3 regions of the Lacticaseibacillus sp. 866-1 genome follow, and region 1 is predicted to be linked to each of the others. Evidence: predicted binding sites of a transcription regulator. Region 1 holds the regulator's gene; each other region holds the start of a gene.

Region 1 (7,877 bases):
GAAAGTCAGGGCAATTTTGAGCTGAACGTGTACAAGCCGGTGATCGGCGCCACCGTGCTGGAAAGCTGCACGCTGCTAGCCGGCGGCATGACTCAGTTCGACCAGCTGCTACTGCAAGGCCTCAGCGTCAATCAGGCCCGCATGCAAGAATTGGTCGACCGCTCCCTGATGCTGGTCACGGCTCTTTCGCCGCACATCGGCTACGCGCAAGCGGCTAAGCTAGCTCAAACGGCACAAAAAAACGGCCAGTCGCTGCGCGAGGCAGCGCTCGCCTCAGGTGCAGTGACAGCCGAACAGTTTGACGCGTGGGTCGACCCGCTGAAAATGACCAACGCCGCTCAGAAGTAATCTTTGCGGTGCAGCCACCAGGCCACGGCGCCGCTGATGCCCGCCGCCAGCGCCAGCGTCAGCCAGAACCCATACACCGGCTGACCCTTCCAGGGGATCCAGGTGTTTTGGCCAAAAATGCCGGAAATGATGGGCGGAATCGCCAGCAGGATCGACACCGACGTCAGCATTTTCATGATCAGGTTCAAGTTGTTGCCGACCACCGAGGAAATCGCGCTGTTGTACTGATCCAAAATTTCCTCAGTGCTTGCCACCGTCGTCAGGATCTGGCGCACCTTCACGTCCAGCAGAAACAAGACACGGGCATCACTGGCCGCCAGAAAATAACGGTCGCTATCGCGGATGTCCGCCACCAGGGTCTTGGTGCGAGTCAGCGCAGCGTTGAAGTACACCAGCCCTTTTTCCAGACTCATCACTTCATAAATCAGTGTGTTCTTGGCCGAATTCTTGACCTGCTTTTCCATCTTGTGCGTGCTGTCGGCCATATCGTCAATGTCCTTGGTGTAGCAGTCCAGTACCCGGTCGACAATGCGCAAGGCCAAGCTGTCGGCGGTTTCGACCTGGTCCAGCGCCTGCAAGTATGCATCCATGAGCCGCGGCTTGTCGCGGCTGATCGTGACCAGCTCATCGGCCAGCAAAATCAAGGCGATCGGCATGATTGCGTACGTGCGATGGCCCGTATCGCCCTGGTAGGCATAAGGTTCGCGCACCAGGATGAAGCCAGGGGCGTCAGCGCCTTCGCGCAACGCTTCACTGCGCGCGTCCTCGTGGTCGTCAAGCGCCGCTTCCACGTAGCCGTCCGGCAACTCGTATTGCGCCTTTAAGGCCTGCAGCTCAGCCTCGCTTGGGTCAAAGACACAGTGCCAGCACGCCCCGCTGGTTTCCGTGGCGCTGGTGGTTTGAGACTGTTTGATCGCGTAGTCTTTTTGCATAAGACACCTCCCCTTTAATTGTAGAGAGGTGCCCTCGCGCTTTGCACGTCCGACGCTTTAGAAGTAGTCCTTCTTGTGCAGCCAGTATGCTGTGGCCACACACAGGACAATGGTGGCAAAAATCAGGGCCCAAAACCCCCAGATGCTTTGCTGCCACGGCACGCGGGTGTTCATGCCCCACAGACTGCCGACGATGCTCGGGATCGTCATGATGATGGACACCGACGTCAGCACCTTCATGATCAGGTTAAGGTTATTCGACACCACCGAGGACACCGTGGCATTATACTGGTCGAGGATCGCCGAGTTGGATTGGGCCAGCGTGTAGGCCTGGTGCGCGGTGCGCTCGGCGATCACCAGCTTGCGGCGGTGAGCCGGGTCACTGGCAAAATACGCCGACGCCTGAAGCTGCGGCCAGATATTCTGGGAGTCCGTTAAGGCCGAGGTGAAAAAGACCAGGCTTTTTTCCACGGCCATGATTTCATACAGCAGCGTGTTGTGTGACGCGTTGCCGACCCGAATTTCCATGCTTTGGGTCTGCGACGCCAGCTGGTCCGTGTCATTGAGAAATTGGGCAAACACCAGATTCAGCACACTCAGCGAATAGACGATTGGGTCTGCCGTGGTCGCACTGGCTTGCAGGCAGCGGTTGTGAATGGTCAGCTTGCGCGGGCTGACCGTCGTCACCAGGTCATCCTGAATGATGATTGCCAGCGGACTGGTCGCGTAGGTCCGCTCCCCATTTTTGCTGATGGTCTGGTACGGGCAGCGCACCAGGATCAGGCCGGCCCCGCTTTTATCGTCCATGCCTTCCACGCGCGGATTCTCGTGGGCGTTGAACACCGGGGTCATGTAGTCGATGGGGATGTGATACTGCGCGGCCAGGTCGTGGCATTCTTCCTGGGTGGCCTCCTGAACGGACAGCCACTGCGGGGCGGCGGCTGGACTGTTCCCTTTCACGCCAAGTGTGGTTAATAGATGCATCTCACACCTCCTGAACTTGATGGTTTTAAGTTTAGCACTTCAAGGCAGTCCCAACTGCCTTGACCCGCGCCTTGAATAAGCCTTTAATTTGGGTATTGGTAGTTTCAGAAAGGAGTCTTCACGATGGAGTTCATTCCCGTTAGGATTTACGCCCATGAGCAGCCGGAGGGGTACCGGCTTTTGGTCGACCGGGTCTGGCCACGCGGCGTCAGCAAGATCAACGCTCGGCTCGACGACTGGGCCAAGCAAATTGCCCCATCAACCGAACTGCGCAAGTGGTACGGCCACGACCCGGCAAAAGCCGAGGAATTCAATCGCCGCTACATTGCCGAGCTCGACGCCAATCCGGAAACCCCGGATTTTCTGCAAAAAATTCGCCAGCTCGACACCGACAAAGTGCTCCTGCTCTTCGGGGCCAAGGATGAAGCTGACAACAATGCCACGGTGCTCGCAGACTACCTGAAGGAGAAAATCGGCTAGTGCAAACCAAACCCGAATTCCGCAAGGCCCAGCTCAAGCGGCTCAACGCTGCGGCCAAGCAAACGCAGGCCGAAAGTGCCGGCCTGATCGACCAGCTGCTGGCGCTGCCGCAGTGGCAATCCGCCCGCACTATCGCCACCACCGTCAGCGGCCCGATCGAAGTGACCACCGGCGGCATTATCGAAGCGGCGCAGCAGGCCGGCAAAACGGTGCTGCTGCCGCGCGTGATGCCGCACCGCCAAATGGCCTTTTTGAAAGACCCAGGCAGCGCCAATCGCGTCACCAGCAAGTTCGGCATCCCCGAGCCCCCTTACGTTGAGGCCGCAGTCGATCAGCACCCCGACCTGGTGATCGTGCCCGGGGTCGCCTTCGTACCGGCCACCGGCGCCCGCATCGGCTTTGGCGCCGGCTACTACGACCGCTTCTTGGCGAAGTACGATGGCCCCACCGTCGCTTTGGTCCCCAGTGTCATGAATTTTGCCGCGCCGGCGTGGCCGGTCGAAGCTTTCGACGTCCTGATCCAAACGCTGCTGACCGTTTAGTCTCGCAGCGAAAAACCAGCGGCAAGGTGTTTGCCGCATGTGAGGAGTAATTTTTTGACTAGTTTTCTCTCAAGTTTAGGCGGGGTCTCCGAGATCTTGATCCTGGTCGCCATCGGCTACGGGCTGACCGCCCTGGGGTGGTTCAACGACCGCTCCAGCCGTGTGATCGCCAAGGTCGTCACCCAGGTCGCCCTGCCCGCCTACATGATCGAAACCATCTGCTCGCGCTTTTCCGCAAGGGAGCTGGCGGCACTGCTGCCGGACCTGCGCTTTCCAGTGCTGTCGATGGCCATCCTGTTTGCCCTGTCCTTTGTGGTGGCGCGCGTGATTCGCGTTGACCCCAAGCGCCGCGGCCTGTTCAAGTCCATGTTTTTTAACTCCAACACGGTGTTTATCGGCCTGCCGGTCAACCTGGCGCTGTTTGGGCCGAAAAGCGTGCCGTATGTGCTGGTTTACTACATGGCCAACACCACCATTTTCTGGACGATCGGGGTTTACTTGATCCAGCGCGACGGCCCGCACGCCGCCCACTTTGACCTCAAGCAGACGCTGGGGAAAATTTTCTCGCCGCCGCTTTTGGGCTTCATGGTCGGCGTCGTGCTCGTCCTGCTGCATGTGCAGCTGCCGAGCTTTCTCTCGGCCACTTTAGGCTACGTTGGTGACCTGACCATCCCGGGCTCCATGTTCTTCATCGGCATCGCGATGTACCAGGCCGGCATCAAAAACATCCGCTTCGACCGCGAACTGCTCGGCGTGTTCTCTGGGCGCTTCGTCTTTGCGCCGCTGGTGATGTACGCGCTGGTCGCCTTCGCCCCGGTCCCGCTGCTCATGAAGCAAGTCTTCATCCTGCAGTCCTGCATGCCGGTCATGACTAACGCCCCGGTCGTCGCCAAGCTGTACGGCGCCGATTCGAAAAACGCCGCGATCACCGTCTCCGCAACCACCCTGTTTGCCATCGTGGTGATCCCAATCGTCATGACCTTAGTGCAACATCTGTGAGGTAAATACATTGAAGAAAATTCTGCTTAGCGCTGCGCTGGTGCTGGTCCTCGCCGGCTGCGGCAGTCAAAAAAAAGCGCCGCAAACCAGCTCGAGCAGCAGCGTCAAAATCAGCAAACAGGCGGCACCGAAAAAACGGCCCAACACCAAGGCCGGCATGGATGATCTGATCGGCCACTACTGGGTCAACACTGCGGATGCGAGTGAAGTCCTGCAGATCACCGCCTCAACTGATGGCTACTTTGTGGACGTCCAGCGCTATTCGCAGGCTCAGGCCGGTTATGCGACGGCCAGTGCCGGGGTGTTTGCCGCCAGGCTGGTCCTGCGCAAGCACACATACACTTTCACCGGCCGCGCGCAGCCGAATGCGCAAAGCAGCACATGGGTCTTCCAGAAGCTCAGTGCGACCAAGATCAAACAACTGCCGGACGGGCCCCTGTTTCGGCAGGTCAAAAACGACGACCTCAGCACCATTAAACATTAAAGAGAAAGTAAGCCAAAATTGCTTAGTCGCGTTCCATAAAGCAACGTCCAAGCGCACAAACGCCCCTGCACCGCGATTTTAAAAACAAATCGTGGCGCAGGGGCGCTTGTGCTTTGAGCTAAACCCGCTTGATGGCTCAGCCTTTTGACGTTTGTGCTTATTTAACTTCGCTGCGGTACAGGCCAACGACCACACCCAGAATGGAGACGTCGTCGAAGTACATGTCCGACATGGAATCATTTTCCGGGTGCAGCCGCACACCGCCGTTTTCGCGGTAGAAGCGCTTGACCGTCGCCTCGTCGTCCTGGGTCATGGCGACCACAATCTGACCGTTCTCGGCGGTTTCCTGCTTCTTGATGATCAGCTTGTCGCCATCCAGAATGCCGATCTTGATCATGGACGAACCGGAAACTTCCAGGATAAACAGGTCATCTGCAATGTACTCCAGATCATCTGGAATCGGAAAATAGCCATCGATGTTCTCAATCGCGGTGATCGGCACCCCGGCGGCAACCGTACCGACGATTGGGATGCCTTCTTCGGCAATCCCGATGTATGACAAGCCGGCTTTGGTCAGCATCAGCGTGCGCGGCTTGGCCGGGTCCTTGGCAATGTAGCCTTCCGCCAGGAGCCGGTCGAGGTACGCGGCGACCGTGGAGCTGGAACTGAGGCCCACGTTTTTGCCGATTTCCCGCACGGTTGGTGGAAACCCATTGGTTTGAATTGAATCATGAATCGTGTGTAGGATCTGCTTCCAACGTTTCTGACTTGCTTGGGATGGCATGGCCGTCCGCCTCCGCTCTCTAGTTTTCTTTATCATACCAGCGGGAACGCTTGTTTGCAAGCAAAAGGACCGCAGCTTAGGAAAGCATCAAAAAAGACCGCCCAAGCGGTCTCATGTGAACCCTAGAAGCGATGCATCAGGTCCAGCCGGTGCAGCTGCCGGCGGTCGCACTTATTGCGCTGCATCAGGTAGACGCCGCCGAACAACATGTCGACTGCGATCAGCCCGATTCCGAGCACGGTATTGATGACTAGCAGGACCACGGTCACTGCGATCAATGCGCGCAGACTCCACTTCATGACTTTCATACTCATTGGACGCCCCCCTCTCGTAATTTTGATAGTTCTGATTATACCCGAAATCTTGCTTTTGTAAAGGTTCTGTATATAATCAATTTACATTCGGGGCAATTCGGCCGGCACTTGGCATTTATTCTTTACAATTCACAAACAAATCAGCCTTGCGCCGGATTCGCTTTCACCCCCTCATTTAGGTATCATAGAAGTAGTCAACAAACTCAAAGGGGTGCGCGCATGCAAACGAAACGCTCACAGTTTTACCAGCGGTTTTTAAACAACAAGTTTGCCGTGATCCTGGTCGATCTGGTGCTCGCGTTGCTCGCGATTTTTATTTTCACCAAAATTGCCTGGGTGTTTCAGCCTGTGGTCAGTTTTCTGAGCATCGTCGCCCCGCCGTTCATCCTCGCCGGAATCCTGTTCTACATGCTCAACCCCGTCGTCAACTGGCTGCATCAGCGCGGCCTCAACCGACTGCTGGCCATCGCGTTGGTCTTCCTCCTCGTGATTGGGCTGATCGTCCTAGCCATCACTCGCGTTGTGCCGCCCATCGAAAGCCAGCTGCGCAGCTTCATTAATGCGACTCCGACTTACTGGGACGAGTTCGTCCGGTGGATCACCGACCTGAATAACCAGCAGAACATTTTCAGCGACAAGCAGCTGAGTCAGTTCGCCGGCGAGATCCAAACTTGGGTCTCCAAGCGCGGCTCGACCATCTTGTCGGGGACGCTGTCGTCCTTGTCCTCGATCATCTCCACTGTCGGCACCGTGGTGGTTACCGTGGCGACCGCGCCGATCATTTTGTTCTTCATGCTCAAAGAGGGCAACAAGTTCACGCCAATGATCCTGCACCTGGTCCCAACCAAGCAGCGCAAGAGCTTTGGCGACATGCTGCACGAGATGAACGTCAAGGTCGGCTCGTACGTGCAAGGCCAGCTGACCGTCGCCATCGCCGTCGGGATCATTTTCATGGTCGGCTATTCGATCATCGGCCTGCGCTACGGCCTGATCTTTGGGATGCTGGCGGCACCGTTGAACCTGATCCCCTACTTTGGTTCCGCGCTCGCGATGGTGCCAGCGCTGATCATGGGCGCCATTCAGGGGCCGAAGATGTTCATCGCGGTAATCGTCGTCTTCTTCATCGAGTGGCTGCTCGAGACGCAATTGATCTCCCCGTTTGTCATGGGGAGTAAACTAGAGATGCACCCGATCACCATTGTCGTGGTCCTGCTGACAGCAGGGTCCATGTTCGGACTGGTGGGTGTGATCTTGGGAATCCCCGGCTTTGCGGTGATCAAGATCGTGGTGGTGCGCCTGTTCAGATGGTACCAGCAAGTCTCCGGGCTCTACCCCAGCGATGTTCCCGACAAGACCCTGCAACTCACCTCGCAGGAGAAAGCAGATAACTCAAAATGAACACTTTTCTGATACTTTTAGATGCCGCACTGATCGGACTGGGCGCGTATTACCTGTTCTGGCAGAGTAAAATCGACGTGCGCGGCGCGTATTCGACCTTTCAGTTGGTCATGGCCGTCTTCTTTGGCTTCTGGTTCGTCAGCACCGGCGTCGGCAACATGTACTATGTCGTCTTCATGGCGGCCTTCCTGACTCTGACCGTGATGACAGGCAGCACCGGCCTGACGCCAACGCGCCTGATCAACGTGGGCCTGTTCTCACGGGTCATCCCTTACACGCGCCTGGTCGGTGTCACCTTGACCCCACTGCAGCTGCCCAATGGCCAGGCCATGGTCGTGGCTGTGTTTGGCCTGTCCGCCCGCCGCTTCGTGCGCCTGACCTTCCGCAGCGATCTGCAGTCGCTGATCCAAGTGCTGCGCCCGCGGGTGCCGCAAAACGTCGAGATCCGCGTGCAGCAGGTCCAGTAATTTTTTCATTGAAATGCAAAACCGCTTGGCCCGTCACAGACAGGTCAAGCGGTTTTAATGGCGCTACGATATTTGGAGTTGAAAGGCATCTTGCCTCGAAACTCCTTTTTATATACCATTTTTATGTCTGAGCACACAAAGAGGA
Region 2 (7,877 bases), on a different contig from region 1:
TGGTGACCCGGCGTTCGGCCAGGGCGCCATCATCGACCCGCACCCGGATCAGCGTCCGGGTTTCCGGATTCATGGTGGTTTCCCAAAGCTGGTCAGCGTTCATTTCGCCTAAGCCTTTGAACCGGGTCAAAACGTAGCCTTTGCCCATTTTCTGGGTTTCTTTTTCCAGTTCCTCATCGGTCCAGGCGTAGGCGATCTTGATGTTGGCGCCCTTCCCCTTTTGCAGCCGGTAAAGCGGCGGCAGGGCGATGTAGACCTTGCCAGCGTCCATCAGCGGCCGCATGTAACGGTAGAAAAAGGTGAGCAGCAGCGCTTGAATGTGGGCGCCGTCGGTATCAGCATCGGTCATGATGATGACCTTGTCGTAGTTGGCCTGCTTGACGTCAAACTCCGCCCCGACGCCGGCGCCGATGGTGTAGATCATCGTGTTGATTTCTTCGTTCTTGACGATGTCCTGAAGCTTGGCCTTTTGCGTGTTCAACACCTTGCCTCGCAGCGGCAGGATGGCCTGGAACTTGCGGTCGCGGCCCTGCTTGGCCGAGCCGCCCGCCGAATCCCCTTCGACCAGGTACAGCTCGTTTTTCGCGGCGTTTTTGCTTTGCGCTGGGGTCAGCTTGCCTGACAGCAGGCCTTGGTCCTTCTTCTTGCGCTTGCCGGTGCGGGAGTCATCGCGGGCCTTGCGTGCGGCCTCACGCGCTTCACGAGCACGCAGCGCTTTGCGGACCAGCTCCTGCGCGTCGTCGCCGCCTTCCATGAGCCAGAAGCTCATTTTCTCGTAAATCACCGAGTCGACGGCGGCGCGAGCCTGGGGCGTGCCCAGCTTACCCTTAGTCTGACCCTCAAACTGCAGGATCTCCTCGGGGATGCGCACGGACAGCACCGCGGCCAGGCCTTCGCGAACGTCGGAGCCTTCCAGGTTCTTATCCTTGTCCTTCAGCAGGTTGACCTTGCGCGCAAAATCGTTGAACGCCCGGGTCAGCGCCGAGCGCATGCCGACTTCATGCGTGCCGCCGTCGCCGGTGCGCACGTTATTGACGAAGCTAATCGTGTTTTCGGAGTAGCCGTCGTTGTACTGGCCGGCAAAGTCCACGATGATGCCGTCCTTGTCGCCTTCAAAATTGAAGACGGGGCTGACGGTGTCGCGGTCCTCGTTCAGGTACTTAACGAAGCTGACCAGGCCGTCGGGATAATGGTACGTTTCGGCGCGGCCGGTGCGCTCATCGGTCAGGGTGAAGACAATGTTCTTCATCAAAAAGGCCGATTCGCGCAGGCGCTCGGACAGCGTGTCGAAGTTGTAGGTCGTCGTTTGAAAAATCGTCGGGTCCGGCTTGAACGTGATGGTCGTTCCGTTGGGCTCGTTGACCTTGCCCAATTTCTGCAGGCCGCCATCGGGATGGCCGCCGTTGATGAAATGCTCCTCAAAGCCTTGCTTGTCGCGCACGACCCGCACGGTCAGCGACTCGCTCAGCGCATTGACGACGGAAGAGCCGACCCCGTGCAGGCCGCCAGATGTCTTGTAAGAGTTCTGGTCGAACTTCCCGCCGGCGTGCAGCACCGTCAAAATGACTTCGATGGTCGGCTTGCCAGACGCGTGCATCCCCGTCGGCATGCCGCGGCCATGGTCCTTGACGGTGATCGAGTTATCCTCGTGAATCGTCGTGGCGATGGTGTCCCCGTACCCAGCGAGGGCCTCATCGACTGAGTTGTCGACGATTTCGTAAACCAGATGGTGCAGCCCACGGGCATCAGTTGAGCCAATATACATCCCCGGCCGCTTCCGCACGGCTTCCAGGCCATGCAGCACCTGGATCGATGAATCGGTGTATGCTTCTCTTGCTTTTGCCATTAAATGCTCCTCTTTTCGTGCAACTTCAATTACAATACACCAGACGCGGCCTCATATGAAAGCTATTTTTCCAAGGTGCTAAGCCGCGCGGCCTAAGCAAGCCGGCTAGCCTGCCTGGCGCAACGCCGCGGCCGGGCCCTGCTTTTCGGCCAGTGATTGATTTCGCGAAAACTCGCTGCTGATCTGCAAGCAGCGAATACTTGTTCGGATAACCTATTTTACGCAAGATTCGCCTTGGCGTCAAAAAATGGTAAACTGAAAACACTGATATTGCATCATCAAAGGTGGTTTCCATGCCAGATTTTCTCACCAAACCGACCCTCACTCAGGGGCCGGTGACACTGCGGGCGTTTCGCGCCGCAGACATTCCGCGAATGCTTGACATCTTGGCGCTGCCGCAGGTAAACCTGTACACCGGTGCGCTGACCAAAACCCCGAGTGCAGCGGACCGCTTTCTGGCGGATCAAAAGGAAACGGCCAAGATTATTAACTGGTACCAAACGCGTAATCAGCAACCGGACCGACTGGACCTGGCGATCGAAGCCAGTGGGCAACTGGTCGGCGAGGTCGTCTTGAACGAGTATGACGCCGCGCACAACACCTGCAACCTGCGCGTCCTCATCGCCGACGATGCGACAAGCCACGGCATCGGCACCATCGCGCTGAAGCTGATGGCGGCTCACGCCTTCACCTACCTGCACTTGGCCGCGCTCACCCTCGACGTGTTCGACTTCAACCCGCGGGCCCAGCACGTCTACCGCAAAGTTGGCTTCAGGCAAACGGGGGCCATCGGAAACGACCTCACGCTCGACGGCCGGCCGCACACGACCTTCACCATGCGGTTGACGGCTAAATCATTTGCTAAGAAAGGACCTCAGTCATGATTCTCGCCTTATGCTTCATCCTGGCCTACCTGATTGGCTCCATCCCCAGCGGGGTGTGGGTCGGCCGCGCCTTTTTCCACCAGGACATCCGCACCGCTGGCTCCCACAACATCGGGACAACGAACGCTTACCGCGTCCTCGGGCCGGTCGGCGGCACCATCGTCCTGGTGATGGACATTCTCAAAGGCACGCTGGGCGCCAGCCTGCCGATGTTGTTCGGTCTGCACCCCCACTGGCTGGTACTGCTGGTCGGGCTGGCCGCCGTGTTCGGCCACACCTGCTCGATTTTCATCGGCTTTAAGGGTGGCAAGGCGGTCGCCACGTCTGCCGGCATCGCGCTGGCCTACAACCCGCCGTTTTTTCTGTTCTGCTGCGCGGTGTTCATCAGCTTGGTGCTGCTGTCCAGCATGGTGTCGGTGGCCTCAACGCTGGGGATGTTCCTGATCACCATTGCGACGCTGTTTATGCATGACTGGATCCTGACGGCGGTGGCCGCGCTGATCTGGGTGCTGATCATGATCCGCCACCGCGCCAACTTTGCCCGCATCAAAAACGGCACTGAAAACATGGTGCCGTTCGGGCTCGGCCAGTACCTGCGCAAGCGCAAGGCTGAAACCAAAGCCAAATAGAACGCAAAACGCCAAGGCCTGATCGCCTTGGCGTTATTTTGTCTGACCGTTAAAGAGAATCTGGGATACGCAAACGCCCCACGATTCGCTGCACGCGTGGCGCCTCTTTGTGTCTTCAACACCGATCTCGCACTGAATTACCTGCTTTGCTGGAGCAGGGCTTCACCGATTTTGTAGTTGCGTGCATGTTCGGTTTCGGGCACGAGCATGCCGCCGGTGGCCCAGACAATGTGAGTCGCGTTTGGCATGTTGAAGTGCTTGCTGAGGTACTGCTGGCTGGCCGCCAGCGCGGCAAAGCCGGCGGTGGCAGAAGGCTCCAGCTTGATGTCTTCGGTATCCATCATCTCCGCGGTGTACGCCATCACCTGATCATCGTCAAACGTCGCGATGCCCATGAGGAGTGTCTTCATCGCGCGGCCGGCAAGCCGCGAGGGTCGGCCAACTGCGAGCCCGTCAGCTTCAGTCAGCCCGTCAAGGCCGATGTCGTAGACGGAGATGCCTTCGTTCAGACCGGTCGCCATGCCCAGCACCACCGATGGCACGTGGGTCGGCTCGGCAAAAATTGCGTGAACGTTCTGGCCCAAGATTTGCTTGAGGCCAAAGGTCGTGCCGCTCGGAGAGCCGCCGACCCCGGCTGGCAGGTAAACAAACAGCGGGTGATTATCATCCACCAAAATGTGTTGATCCCGCAGCTGCTTTTGCAGGCGAATGGCCGCCACCCCGTAACCCAAGAACAGGTCCTTGCTGCCTTCATCATCGATGAAGAAAACAGAAGGATCCTTGGCCGCAAGCGCGCGGCCGGTGGTGATGGCGGTCGTGAAATTGCCATCGTATTCGACCACGTTGACGCCAACCGACCGCAGCGTGTCCTTCTTCCATTGCTTGGCGTCGCTGGACATGTGCACAGTGGTGTTGAAGCCAAGCTTTGCGGCCACGATGCCGATGGACAGGCCCAAGTTTCCAGTTGAACCAACGGCGATCCCGTAGTGGCTGAACAAGTCCTTGAATTCAGGCGCGTTCAGCTTGGCATAATTGTCGCCGTAAACCAGCATCTTGTGGTCGATGGCCACTTCTTCGGCAATCTTGAGCACCTCGTAAATGCCGCCGCGCGACTTGATGGAGCCGCTAATGGGCAGCTCGTTGTCAGCCTTCAGATACAAGTCGCCGGGCAAAGCGTAGCCTTCACGCTTGGTCACGTCGGCTTGCATCGCCTCCAACCGGCGCAATGGGGATTCAAGGATGCCGCCGGTTTTGGCCGTTTCCGGAAAGGCCACTGCCATGTATGGGGCAAACCGGTCCAAACGCGCCGAGGCGTCGAATAAATCGGCGCGGGTCAGGCCCAAGTCGGCGGCCTTGCCGTAATCCGGATTGATCCACAGGGTTCTCTTTTCCGCGGCTAAATCCTTAACCACCGGGTACTTTGTCTCTAATGCTGCAACATCCATGCGCTTTCCTCCGTATCGGTTTCCCCCACCACGACCGCTGATCGGTACCAGAACCAGTCAGCTGGCCGAAAAAAAACAAGCGATGGTCGCGACTGCGCGACCACCACTTGTCTGGCGGGGAACTCTATTATTGTGTATTTGGCGTCTCTCTAAATTGATCTTCGTTTATGATAAATCAAATCATGCGTCGAGACCACAGTTTTTAGAAAATCTCGATCAGGTAGCTGTGATCAAAGGTCGTGATTGGATCCAGCTTGTTGATGCCGAGCTTCTTGGTGAAGTCGCCAGTTGCGTCAATCGTGTCGGCAATCCCCCACCATGGCTCCAGGCAGACAAAGTTGCCAGTCTTCGGGTACGGGCTCCAGACGCCCAGGTACGGCGCGTCGGCGACCGTCAGGATCACGCCATGGCGCGTCTTATCCGACCGCAGCGAAAATGCCGAGCGGCCGTTCAGTTCGTAGATCACCGCATCATTTTTGAAGAAGTCGTGGCTCAACTGCAGGTTCGCGTCGGTCGAGGCCAGTGTGCGGTGGGCATAATCGATGCCCTCGCCGGCCACCAGCGGGATTCGCACGCGCGACTTCAGCGGCTGAAAGCCCAGGTAGTAGTCCTCGAACTTGGTGTCGTCGGTCAGCGGGATCTGGAAGCCAGGGTGCCCGCCAATGCTGAAGTACAGCGGCGCGGTCTCGTCCGGGTTTTCCACGTGGTACGTCACGGTCAGGCCGTTATTTTCCAGCAGAAAAGTCAGCTTGAGGACAAACTTGAACGGGTACATTTTGTGCGTTTCCGCGTCGTCGGTCAGCGTGAAGACCGCCGCGGTCTTGGACTGCTGCTCGACTGAGAAGTCACGGTCGCGGGCAAAGCCGTGCTGGGTCATGTGGTACGTCTGACCGTTGTATTGGTACTCATCGTTCTTCAGCGCGCCGACAATGGGAAACAGCACCGGGGCGTGCCGCTTCCAGATGCTGGGGTCGGCCTGCCAGATGTATTCCCGGTCGGTGTGGTTGTTGATGATGCTGGTCACTTCGGCGCCGTGCGGGTCGATCGTGACGGTTAGAAAATCATTGGTCAGCGTTACCATTTAACTCAGTCCTTTGATAAATATTTATCAGCCATAAAAGTCAACGTGTCTTATTTAACCATGAGAACGCTTCACTTTCAAGCTGGAAGTGCCGCGTAAAAAAATGACGCGCCGCCTGGCCCGTCATTTTTTGGTCGCCGGTTACAGAATGTACCGCGTCATGTTCTTATCGGCCGCAATGTCGCCGACCTTATCGTTGACGTACTTTTCGGTAATCGTGATGTCGCCCATTTGCATGTCCGGCCCTTCGTACAGGATGTCCTCGAGCAGCTTTTCGAGGATCGTCGCCAGGCGCCGCGCGCCGATGTTGTCGGTGTCGCGGTTAACGTCAATGGCAATCTCCGCGATGCGCTCGATGGCCTCCTTGGTGAAGGTGACCTTGACGCCGTCGGTTTTGATCAGCGCCATGTACTGCTTGACCAGCGCGTTGTCCGGCTCGGTCAGGATGCGGACAAAGTCTTCCTTCGTCAGGTCCTTGAGCTCGACGCGAATCGGGAAGCGGCCTTGCAGCTCGGCAATCAAGTCGGACGGCTTGGCGGTGGCGAACGCGCCGGAGCCAATGAACAGCACGTGCTCGGTGTTCAGCGGGCCGTACTTGGTGTTGACCACGGAGCCTTCAACAATCGGCAAAATGTCGCGCTGCACGCCTTCGCGGGAAACTTCCCCGGAGGTGTTCTTGTTGCCCGCGGCGATTTTGTCGATTTCGTCAATGAAAATGATTCCGTTGTCCTGGGCCGACTTGATCGCGTTGTGGTAAATGTCGGCATGGTTGACCAGCTTGGCCGATTCCTCGCGGATGAAGACCTCGCGCGCCTCGCGCACAGTCATGGTGCGCTGGACTTTGCGCTTGGGCATCATCTGGCCCATCATGTCGGACAGGTCGATGCCCATCGCGCCCATGGCGTCATTGCCGCCTGCCGGCTTTTTCTCGTCCTCGACCGAAACCGTGAGCTCCTTGTCCTCAAGCAGGCCTTTTTCCAGCTGGTCGGCAACACTCAAGCGCTGATTACGGATCTCGTCGTTGAGCTCGCCGTCTTCTTCCTTGGGCTGCTGCGGCATGCCTTCGCCGTTTTGCATGCTTTGCATCATGGTCATCAGCTCGGCCATCGGGTTTTGGTTCTTCTTTTCCTTCTTGATAGCCGGCACCAGCAGGCGCACCAGGCGCTTGTTGGCCTCGCGGGTCGCACGGCCGCGGACATCCCCGTAGGCCTTATCCTCTTCCATCTTGACGGCGGTGTCCGCCAGGTCGCGGACCATGGACTCCACGTCGCGGCCGACATAGCCGACCTCGGTGAACTTGGTCGCTTCGACCTTCACGAACGGGGCGTTGACGACCTTGGCCAGCCGGCGGGCAATTTCAGTTTTGCCGACCCCGGTGGGCCCGATCATCAGCAGGTTCTTCGGGGTGATGTCCTGCTGCATTTTCTCCGGCAGCTGCATGCGCCGGTAGCGGTTGTACAGCGCAACGGCGACGGCGCGCTTGGCCTCGTCCTGGCCGATGACGTACTTGTCCAGCGCCGCGACAATCTCTTTTGGTGTTTTAACTGACATAAGCGGCCTCCTTAAAAGCTTTCGACCTTAATGTTCTGGTTGGTGAAAATGTCGATGTTCGAAGCAATCTCAATGGCCTCCTTGGCGATGTCCTCGGCACTCATGTCGGTGTGCCGGATCATCGCCATCGCCGCTGCCTGGGCGTAATTGCCGCCCGAACCGATGGCGATCACATCCGCGTCTGGTTCGATAACCTCGCCCTGACCGGAAATCAGCAGCAGGTCGTCCTTGTCCAGCGCGATCAGCTCGGCCTGCAGCTTTTGCAGCGTCGGGTCCTTACGCCAGTCCTGCGCCAGCGCCACGGCGGAGCGCCGCAGGTTGCCGGCGTGGCTTTCCAGCTTCTTTTCCAGCCAGTCTTCCAGCGTGATGGCGTCGGCCACGCCGCCGGCAAAACCGATGACGACCTGGTCATTGTAGATGCGGCGGATCTTCTGGGCGTTG
Region 3 (7,877 bases), on a different contig from region 1:
AAAATTCACGCTGGACCAGGCGGTAGTTTTCGGTGCGCTCGCGCGTGGGGGTGTGGTCTTCCAAGTACGCCGCATGTTTCAGGTGCAGGCGGCGAAACCGGGCGCCTGCAGGAATCAGGCTGGCTTGGCCTTTTGGCAGGGCCACCACCTGCGCCAGGGTCTCGGCGATGATCAAGGCGCCTGCCTGGCCGTCAAAATACCGCGCGGACCGAACCCAAGGCGATAGCCCAGCGCGGTGGACCGGGCTGGCTAGGAGGCCGTAGCGGCCGACCTGCGGGTTTTGCACGACAAACAGGAGATGTTTTCGGGCGGTGAAGGCCTTGGCCACGGCAGTCAGGGCCGGCAGGTCTTTGACCGGTTCAATCACCGGCAGCACGTGCGGCGAAAGGGCGTCTTTTTCGACGGCCTCTTTCAGGGCCAGCAGATCGTACTGGCGTCCACGAATCAGCGGGTAGTAGTTCATGATGGCTGCCTCAGCAAGGCCAATTCCTCAGCGAGTGCGTCTACTTCGGCCTGCAGCGTGCTGACAGCGGTGCCTTCGACCCCGCCCATGACGCGATCGTAAAGGTTCGATTCGGGGTCGTACACGCGGTACTGATCCGAGCGCCGCTTGATTTCGGCCAGCAGCTGCTCGTCGGAAAAGTGCGAAAGGCCTTTGTCCACCTGCTTGGCTTTTTGCACCTCGCGGTTAAGGCTGGCGATGAAGCGCTCGAGGAGTGCCGTTTGCGGCACCTGCAGGGCCTGCCGGCGCGGCGGGCGGCTGATGGTCAGCTGGCCGGGCACCGTGATCGGCACCGTGGCCGCTTTGATGGCCGCCGGGTCAAAGGCTTGGTATGTCATGACCCCGATACCGGCGGGAATCTCATCGGCCACCTGCTGGTAAAGGGTTAACGGCAGCACAAAATAGTTGTAGTCGCCGATGAAGCTGAGTTTGGCGCTGCTGTGGAAGTCGCTTTTGGTCACCTTCAGCTCGAAGCACCGCCAGGTCAGCGGGTCACCGGGCTGCATGACCAGTGTGTCGACGATCCCGCGGTCGGCTGGCATGGTGACCTCTTCGACCGCCACCGCCCCCAGGTCTTCCCAGTAGGCGTACAGCGTTTTTTCCAAATCAAGCGTTAGGGGTGTTTTCACGATGAGCCTCCCAAAAGTCGGTCAGTTGCGCGGCCATGTCGTCAAGGTCAGTGGCGACGGTGGCATGGGTCCAGTGCGGCGGAAACAGCGGCGCGTATCGCGGCCCGGCGAAGCGGCTGTCGGCCAGCAGCACGACGCCGACGTCCTTGGCCCCGCGGATGACCCGCCCGCCGGCCTGCAGGACATTGTTGAAGCCGGGCAGCTGGTAGGCGTAGGCAAACCCGTCCTGGCCCTGCGCGTCAAAATACGCACGCAGGCGGTCGGTTTCTGCGTTCAGGCCGGGCAGGCCGACGGTGACAATGGCGACGCCGATCAACTGGACGCCGCCCAGGTCGATGCCTTCGCTGAAAATCCCGCCGAGCACGGCAAAACCGACCACGGGACTGGGGTCATCGCGAAACCGGGCCAGAAACGTGGTGCGTTCGTCGCTGGTCATGCTGCCGCCTTGCACGACGGTGGCCAAGTCCGGGTTGGCAGCCTTGAAGGCGTCGGCGACGGTGGTCAGGTAGCTGTGCGACGGTAGGAAGATCAGGTAGTGCCCAGCTTTGGTGCTGACCATCATAGTGAGGCTGGCGATCAGCGCCGGCAGGCTGGACTCGCGATTGCGATAAGTCGGGGTGATAAAATTGGTGACCAACACCTTGAGGTTTTCCTGGGGAAACGGCGACGGTAGGCGGTAGGCCAGCGACTGGTCGCGGCCGCCGAGAATGTCCTGATAGTAGGGCAAAGGCGACAGGGTCGCTGAAAATAGCACGGCGCCGCGGCCTTTGTCCAGACAGTCCGAGATGAACTGGCTGGGATCCAGGCACAGCTCCTTGAGGTGGATGGCCCCGGCCGCGTTTTCAATTTCCGTTTCGTAGGCGTCGTTGTAGTAATCAGCGATGCGCAGGTAGCTGGTGGCGCTGAAGAACACTGGCAGCACCTGATCGACGACGGCCTGGTCACGCGTGTCGGGGTCCTGGCCCAGCCAGTCGTGCACGGCGCTGGTGAAGCCGGTCAGCTGCGCGATGAAGTCGTCGAGCTGTGGTTTTTGAAACGTCAGCGGCTGGTCATTGACTGTCAGGCGCACGGCGTCAAAGGCGGTCAGGACCTTGGACAAGGCGCCTTTGACTGGCGGCAGACCCTTGCCCTTTTGCTTATCGATTGCAGACCGTAACGTGGCAAAATCGGTGTCGAGCAGCTCGGCGCTGTACATTTCCCGCGCCCTTGCCACCAGGTTGTGCGCCTCGTCGATCAGGAAGAAGTTGCCGGTGTCCGGCTCGGCAAAGAAGCGCTGCAGGAACACCGCCGGGTCGAACAGGTAGTTGTAGTCGCAGATGATGACATCGCAAAACAGGCTGACGTCCAGCGAAAACTCGAAGGGGTCCAGCGTGTGCTTCTTGGCGTACTGCTCGATCACCGGCCGCGTGATGGCGTCCTCGTGGCCCAACAGATCTTTCAGCGCCGGCTTGAGGCGGTCGTAGTAGCCGAGCATGTAGGGGTTGATGCTGGGGTCGTCGGGCTCGTCGGCAAAGGTGATGGTGTCCTTGGCCGTCAGCGTGATGCTTTTGGCGTGCAGGCCGTGTTTGGTCATCAGCGCCATCGCCTCTTCGGCCACGTGCCTAGTGCTTTGCTTGGCGGTCAGGTAGAAGGTGCGCTGGATGAGCCCGGCGCCCATCGCCTTGATCACCGGAAACAGCGTCGAAATGGTTTTGCCGGTGCCGGTCGGGGCCTCGACAAACAGCCGCGTCGAATTGGCGACGGTGCGATACACCGCCGCGGCCAGTTCGCGCTGCCCTTTGCGGTACACCGGGAAGGGAAACGGCAGCGGCTCAATGCTGGCGTCGCGGCGGACGACAATGTCGCTGCGCATTTTCAGCCAGTCACCAAAATCGTTCAGCAGGTCCTGAAAATCATCGGCGAGCTCAGCCGCGGTTTTGACCTCGGTGAAGCGCGTGATTTGGTCGGTGGTGGTTTGGTAGTAGATCAGATCCAGCTCGACTTCGGCCAAGTCCCGCTCGTCGCACAGAAAATGGCCGTAGACCCGGGCCTGCGCCCAGTAGCGGTCCTTGGTGTTTTGGGTGACGTCGGCCCAGTCGCGCGCTGAGGTTTTGATCTCCTCGACCACGGTACGCTTCTTGCTGGTGTCCACGCCGTCTGCGCGTCCGTCGATGGTGTAGGCCACACCGTTGACCGTGACCGTCTGGGCCAGGTAGACTTCCTTTTCATAGTTGCCGTCATGGGCGGCCTGCAGGCGGCGGTGGATCGAAGCGCCCAGCATGGCGGTGTTATTGGAATTGGTGGTGACCGGGTCCAGGTCACCGGTGCGGACGGTGAGTTCGACGAGCTCGCGCACGCCAATGCGGTTGTCTGCCATGAGAACGCTCCTTTCTTAAGCAATTTTAACCGGCGCAGTGAAACTCGTCGCGCCGGCTTTTCCTTCCAGTATAAAACGGATGTTCGGGCTTGAAAAGGGAAGCCGGCTTGAACCGAGCCGCTTACATAGGATATGATGGCCAAAGAATAAGTAAAGAGGGATAAACATGGAAATCAACGTGAAGGCTTTTCAGGAAGCCATTGAAGCGGAAAACTTCGAGCAGACCAATTATCCAATCACCGAGGCAGCGGCGACGTCCGATATCGAAAAGGCCCTGGCGCCGGTGTTTAACGACGTGGACCAGGCGCTTTCAACCGGCAAGCTCATTTCGGCGCAGCTGACGATTGCAGGGGATGAGCCCACCTATGTTCGGATCGAAACCGGCATCATCAACCTGCCGTTTGAGGACAGCAAGAAGGTCACCAACTTCCTCGATGCGGACAAAGAAACGCCAATCGACCTCAACCTGATCGTGGTGTCGCCATACGTCAACGCGTCTGGTCTCCGCATCGATGAGATCGCGACGGCGGACGCCTACCTCGCCGATAAGCGGGCCAACATGGCGGCGGTTGCGGCCGAGGTCCACGAAAAGCTGGCCGTCATCAAGACGACCCGTGAGGCGCCAAAGCCAATCGTCAAGGAAGTCCCGGCGAGCCGCGCCAAGACCACCCGCAAAACCACCACGCGGCGCACGGCGGCCAAGAAGCCGGCGACCCGCAAGCGCACGACGCGCAAGCCCGCGGCCAAAAAGCGCAGCACGACTAGCCGCAAAAAGGAGGACTAGCCGATGGTGGGTCAAGCACTTTTGCTCGCCGGCGTTGGCCTGATGGCTGGCATCCTGGGCGCCTTGCTGGGGCTGGGCGGCGGCATCATCATCACGCCGGTGTTGACGTTGATGATGGGTCTGCCGATCCAGTACGCGATCGCCGCCAGCATTGTCGCGGTCATCGCCACCTCCAGCGGCGCCACCATCGCGTACCTCAAGGACGACATGCTCAACCTGCGCGTCGCGATGTTTTTGGAAATTGCGACCACGGTTGGCGCGGTGCTCGGCGCGATTTTAACCGGGTTGTTCAACGCCAACATCCTGTACTTCCTGTTCGGGGCGCTGCTGCTGTTTTCGGTTTACAACATGATCCGCAAGATGCTGATGAAGCCGGAAAACATCAAGGCGCCGGTGCCGGACAAGGCGGCCGAAAAATTGAATCTGAACGGCGAGTACTTCGACAAAAGCACCGGTCAACGCGTTGAGTACCAGGTCACGAATGTCCCAGGCGGGTTTGCCATGATGTTCGGTGCCGGGCTGGCATCTGGTTTGCTGGGCATCGGGTCTGGGGCCTTCAAGGTCCTGGCAATGGACACCATCATGAAAATGCCGCTGAAGCCGTCGACTGCCACGTCAAACCTGATGATGGGGGTCACCGCTGCCGCCAGTGCGACCGTGTACTTTTTCAACGGCTCGCTGCAGCCGCAAATTGCCGCGCCGCTGGCAATCGGTATCCTGATTGGCGCCACGCTCGGCACCCGGCTGATGCAGATCATGCCGACCAAGGTGCTGCGCTGGATCTTCATTCCGGCGATTGGCTACATGGGCCTGCAGATGCTGCTTAAAGGATTCGGGGTGAACATCGGATGAACCAGAAAATCGAAACCGAAACCAAAGACATTGAGCTGATCATCGGCAAGATCCTGCGCATCGGCGTGATCGTCGCCGCGACCGTGATCGGGATTGGCCTTCTGATGTTCCTGATTGAAGGCACCGGCGGTTATCCAGCCGGCGCGCACCCAAGCCGCCCAGCGGCCATCCTGCAAGGAGTGATCGCGCTGAAACCATACGCGGTGCTGATGCTGGGGTTGTTTCTGTTGATCCTGACCCCGGTCCTGCGGGTCGTCGTCTCCATTTACGCCTTCATCAAGGAAAAAGACCGCCTGTACACCTGGATCACCACGGTGGTGCTGGTCATCCTGATCGGTGCAATGGTCATTGGGTACTTGGGCTAACTGGTAACGCCTCGCTGGCAAGCGAGGCGTTTTTGCATGACACGAGGGCTTGACCGCCGCCCGGACAGGCGTATGATTATTCACATAACATGATTTACTGTGAAAATTCATCACGTGAGGAGCCGCCATGTCCAACTTCAGTTACCAAGTTTTTCGCGCCGTGGTCACGGAGAAAACCTTTATCCGCGCCGCCGCGGCGCTCAATGTCACGCCCAGCGCGATCAGCCACAGCGTCTCGCAGCTGGAAACCGCCCTTGGCTTTCCACTGTTCATTCGTAATCGCACTGGCGTTGAGCTGACCCCGGACGGCCGGCAGGTGCTGCCGACGGTGCAGGCCATCTTGAACCTTGAGGATCAGCTCACCCAGATTGCAGACAACATCAACGGCCAAAACACCGGCCGCGTTCGGCTGGGGGCTTTTTCCTCAGTGTCGACCAACTGGCTGCCGCCGGTGATTCGCCAATTCAAGGCCGAAACGCCGAAGGTTGACGTGTCGGTGATGCAAGGCGGCTTCAACGAAATCGGCGAGCAGGTGCGCACCGGCACGCTCGACATCGGTTTTTCACTGCTGCCGGTGGAGTCGTCGCTGGTGGTCGTGCCGCTGCTCAAGGACCCGATTTACTGCATCACGCCGCGCGACTTTACGCCGAAAAACGGCAAGACGATGACCGATGCCGACATGAATAAGCAGACCTTCATCCTGCAGCAAGGCGACTACGACCGCGACACCAAGGCGGCCCTGGACCGCTATCAGGTGTCGACTAACTCGCTGAATTACTCGATCGATGACCAGTCGATTCTGTCGATGGTCGAGGCGGGACTGGGCTTTGGCGTGCTGCCTGAGCTGGCCTTGCAGAAGCTGACCGGTGATGTCAACGTTTGGCCGTTTTCCGAGCCCTTCGCCCGGACTTTGTGTCTCGTCACGAATCCGACCACGCAAAAATCACCGTCAGTGGAGCACATGCTGACGGTGATCGCGCAGTTCGTTCAAAAGACGTATCCGGATAACTTAATGCCCGCGGGCCGGTAGCTTGTCCATGGCGGCATTGAGCGCCGCGTCGACCTCGTTGTTGTGCTGGTTGGTCGCGTGGCCCTTGACCTTGTGAAACACCGGCGGTTCGGCGAAGCGGTCGACTTGCGCCAACAGCGCCTGCCACAATTCTTTGTTGATGACCGGCTTGCCTTTTTTCTGCCAGCCGTTTTGCTGCCACTTGACCCACCAGCGCTCGTTCATCGTGTTGATGACATAGGCGGAGTCGGAATAGACATCGACCTGGTAGTTCGGCTTGGTGATCGCCTTGAGGCCTTCGATGACCGCGGTGATCTCCATGTAGTTGTTGGTGCGACCGTAATCCGCGCCGGAAAGCATTTTCTTATGCGCCCCGTAAATCAGCAGCGCGGCCCACGCGCTTTTGTCCGTCGGCCGCACGGAGCCGCCCTTGACGTTGCCTGTGTTGCGGTTGCCGCCGTCTGTGTACAGTTGAATGTTGATGTCTGCCACCTCCAGCAATCATTATACGTGCTGGTGGGCTTCAAGCAAGAAGGAGAACCCATTGACCAATCCCAAAAGCATCTACTTTGCCGCCGGCTGGTTCACGCCGGCGCAAAAACAAGCCTACGACCAGGCCTTAGCCGCCATGACCCAAAACCCGACCCTGGCGGCTGATCAGTCATACATCCCGCTGGCCCACCCGTACAAAAACTTGGACGTGGGCCAGCACCCTGAGTACCTGAAGGACCCGGAATGGGCCACGGCCACCTATAAGGGCGACCTGCTGGGCATCAAGCAAACCGACCTCGTGGCGGCCGTTTATCTGCCCAAGGCGGAAGACGTCGGCTGCGGCGTGGAGATCGGGTACGCGCACGCGCTTGGCAAGCCGGTGGTGCTCATCGTTCCCGACGCGCAGTTTGGCGAGCCCATCAATCTGATGGCCTGGGGTGCCGCCGATATTGTGATGCGGCTGTCCGAGATGGCCACTTACGACTTCTCCAGCCTGACCGCCAATTTCTATCCCGGCGCCGTGTACTGATCCGAACCAAGAGTAGGAGGAACGCTTATGAACCAAAAATTGATTGCCTTAGACCTGGATGGCACGACCCTGAACCAGGACAGCCAGCTGAGTGCTGAAACCATTAAGACGCTGCGGGCGGCCATCGCTGCCGGCCACCTGGTGGTCATCACCACCGGCCGGCCGGATTCGATCACCGAAAATTTTTACGATCAAATCGGCCTGACCGGGCCCATGATCAATTTTAACGGCGGCTTGATTCAAAAGCCGCACCAGCAGTGGGACCGCGAGCTGCAGGCGACCATTCCAATCGCCACGGCGTTGCAGCTGCTGGACCTGCGCCAGGATTTTGACATTCGCGTGATGGTGGCGGAAGGCAA

The links. Region 1 encodes LexA, which represses DNA repair genes until DNA is damaged. Its sites were predicted from a motif close to CNAACANNTGTTNG; they were not measured.
Region 2: a site for LexA is predicted at 2,040-2,053, ahead of parE (DNA topoisomerase IV subunit B). Genes of this name have one in related genera too.
Region 3: a site for LexA is predicted at 3,560-3,573, ahead of JUE30_RS05245 (ATP-dependent DNA helicase). Genes of this name have one in related genera too.

The regions. Positions count from the first base shown of each region.
Region 1 covers NZ_BOLU01000005.1:68,971-76,847, forward strand. Annotated here, with positions in the region: gene JUE30_RS02955 (class II fumarate hydratase) at 1-348, shown strand, start outside; gene JUE30_RS02960 (magnesium transporter CorA family protein) at 339-1,280, opposite strand; gene JUE30_RS02965 (magnesium transporter CorA family protein) at 1,338-2,264, opposite strand; gene JUE30_RS02970 (DUF488 domain-containing protein) at 2,388-2,744, shown strand; gene JUE30_RS02975 (5-formyltetrahydrofolate cyclo-ligase) at 2,744-3,286, shown strand; gene JUE30_RS02980 (AEC family transporter) at 3,341-4,285, shown strand; gene JUE30_RS02985 (hypothetical protein) at 4,296-4,769, shown strand; gene lexA (transcriptional repressor LexA) at 4,927-5,553, opposite strand; gene JUE30_RS02995 (hypothetical protein) at 5,676-5,867, opposite strand; gene JUE30_RS03000 (AI-2E family transporter) at 6,087-7,265, shown strand; gene JUE30_RS03005 (hypothetical protein) at 7,262-7,732, shown strand.
Region 2 covers NZ_BOLU01000002.1:10,066-17,942, reverse strand. Annotated here, with positions in the region: gene parE (DNA topoisomerase IV subunit B) at 1-1,846, opposite strand, end outside; gene JUE30_RS01315 (GNAT family N-acetyltransferase) at 2,140-2,730, shown strand; gene plsY (glycerol-3-phosphate 1-O-acyltransferase PlsY) at 2,727-3,359, shown strand; gene JUE30_RS01305 (D-serine ammonia-lyase) at 3,497-4,804, opposite strand; gene JUE30_RS01300 (aldose 1-epimerase family protein) at 5,007-5,885, opposite strand; gene hslU (ATP-dependent protease ATPase subunit HslU) at 6,027-7,436, opposite strand; gene hslV (ATP-dependent protease subunit HslV) at 7,448-7,877, opposite strand, start outside.
Region 3 covers NZ_BOLU01000012.1:32,363-40,239, reverse strand. Annotated here, with positions in the region: gene JUE30_RS05255 (sce7725 family protein) at 1-463, opposite strand, end outside; gene JUE30_RS05250 (hypothetical protein) at 460-1,131, opposite strand; gene JUE30_RS05245 (ATP-dependent DNA helicase) at 1,109-3,487, opposite strand; gene JUE30_RS05240 (hypothetical protein) at 3,654-4,271, shown strand; gene JUE30_RS05235 (sulfite exporter TauE/SafE family protein) at 4,278-5,123, shown strand; gene JUE30_RS05230 (DUF1634 domain-containing protein) at 5,120-5,488, shown strand; gene JUE30_RS05225 (LysR family transcriptional regulator) at 5,616-6,518, shown strand; gene JUE30_RS05220 (ribonuclease H) at 6,498-6,980, opposite strand; gene JUE30_RS05215 (nucleoside 2-deoxyribosyltransferase) at 7,042-7,518, shown strand; gene JUE30_RS05210 (Cof-type HAD-IIB family hydrolase) at 7,546-7,877, shown strand, end outside.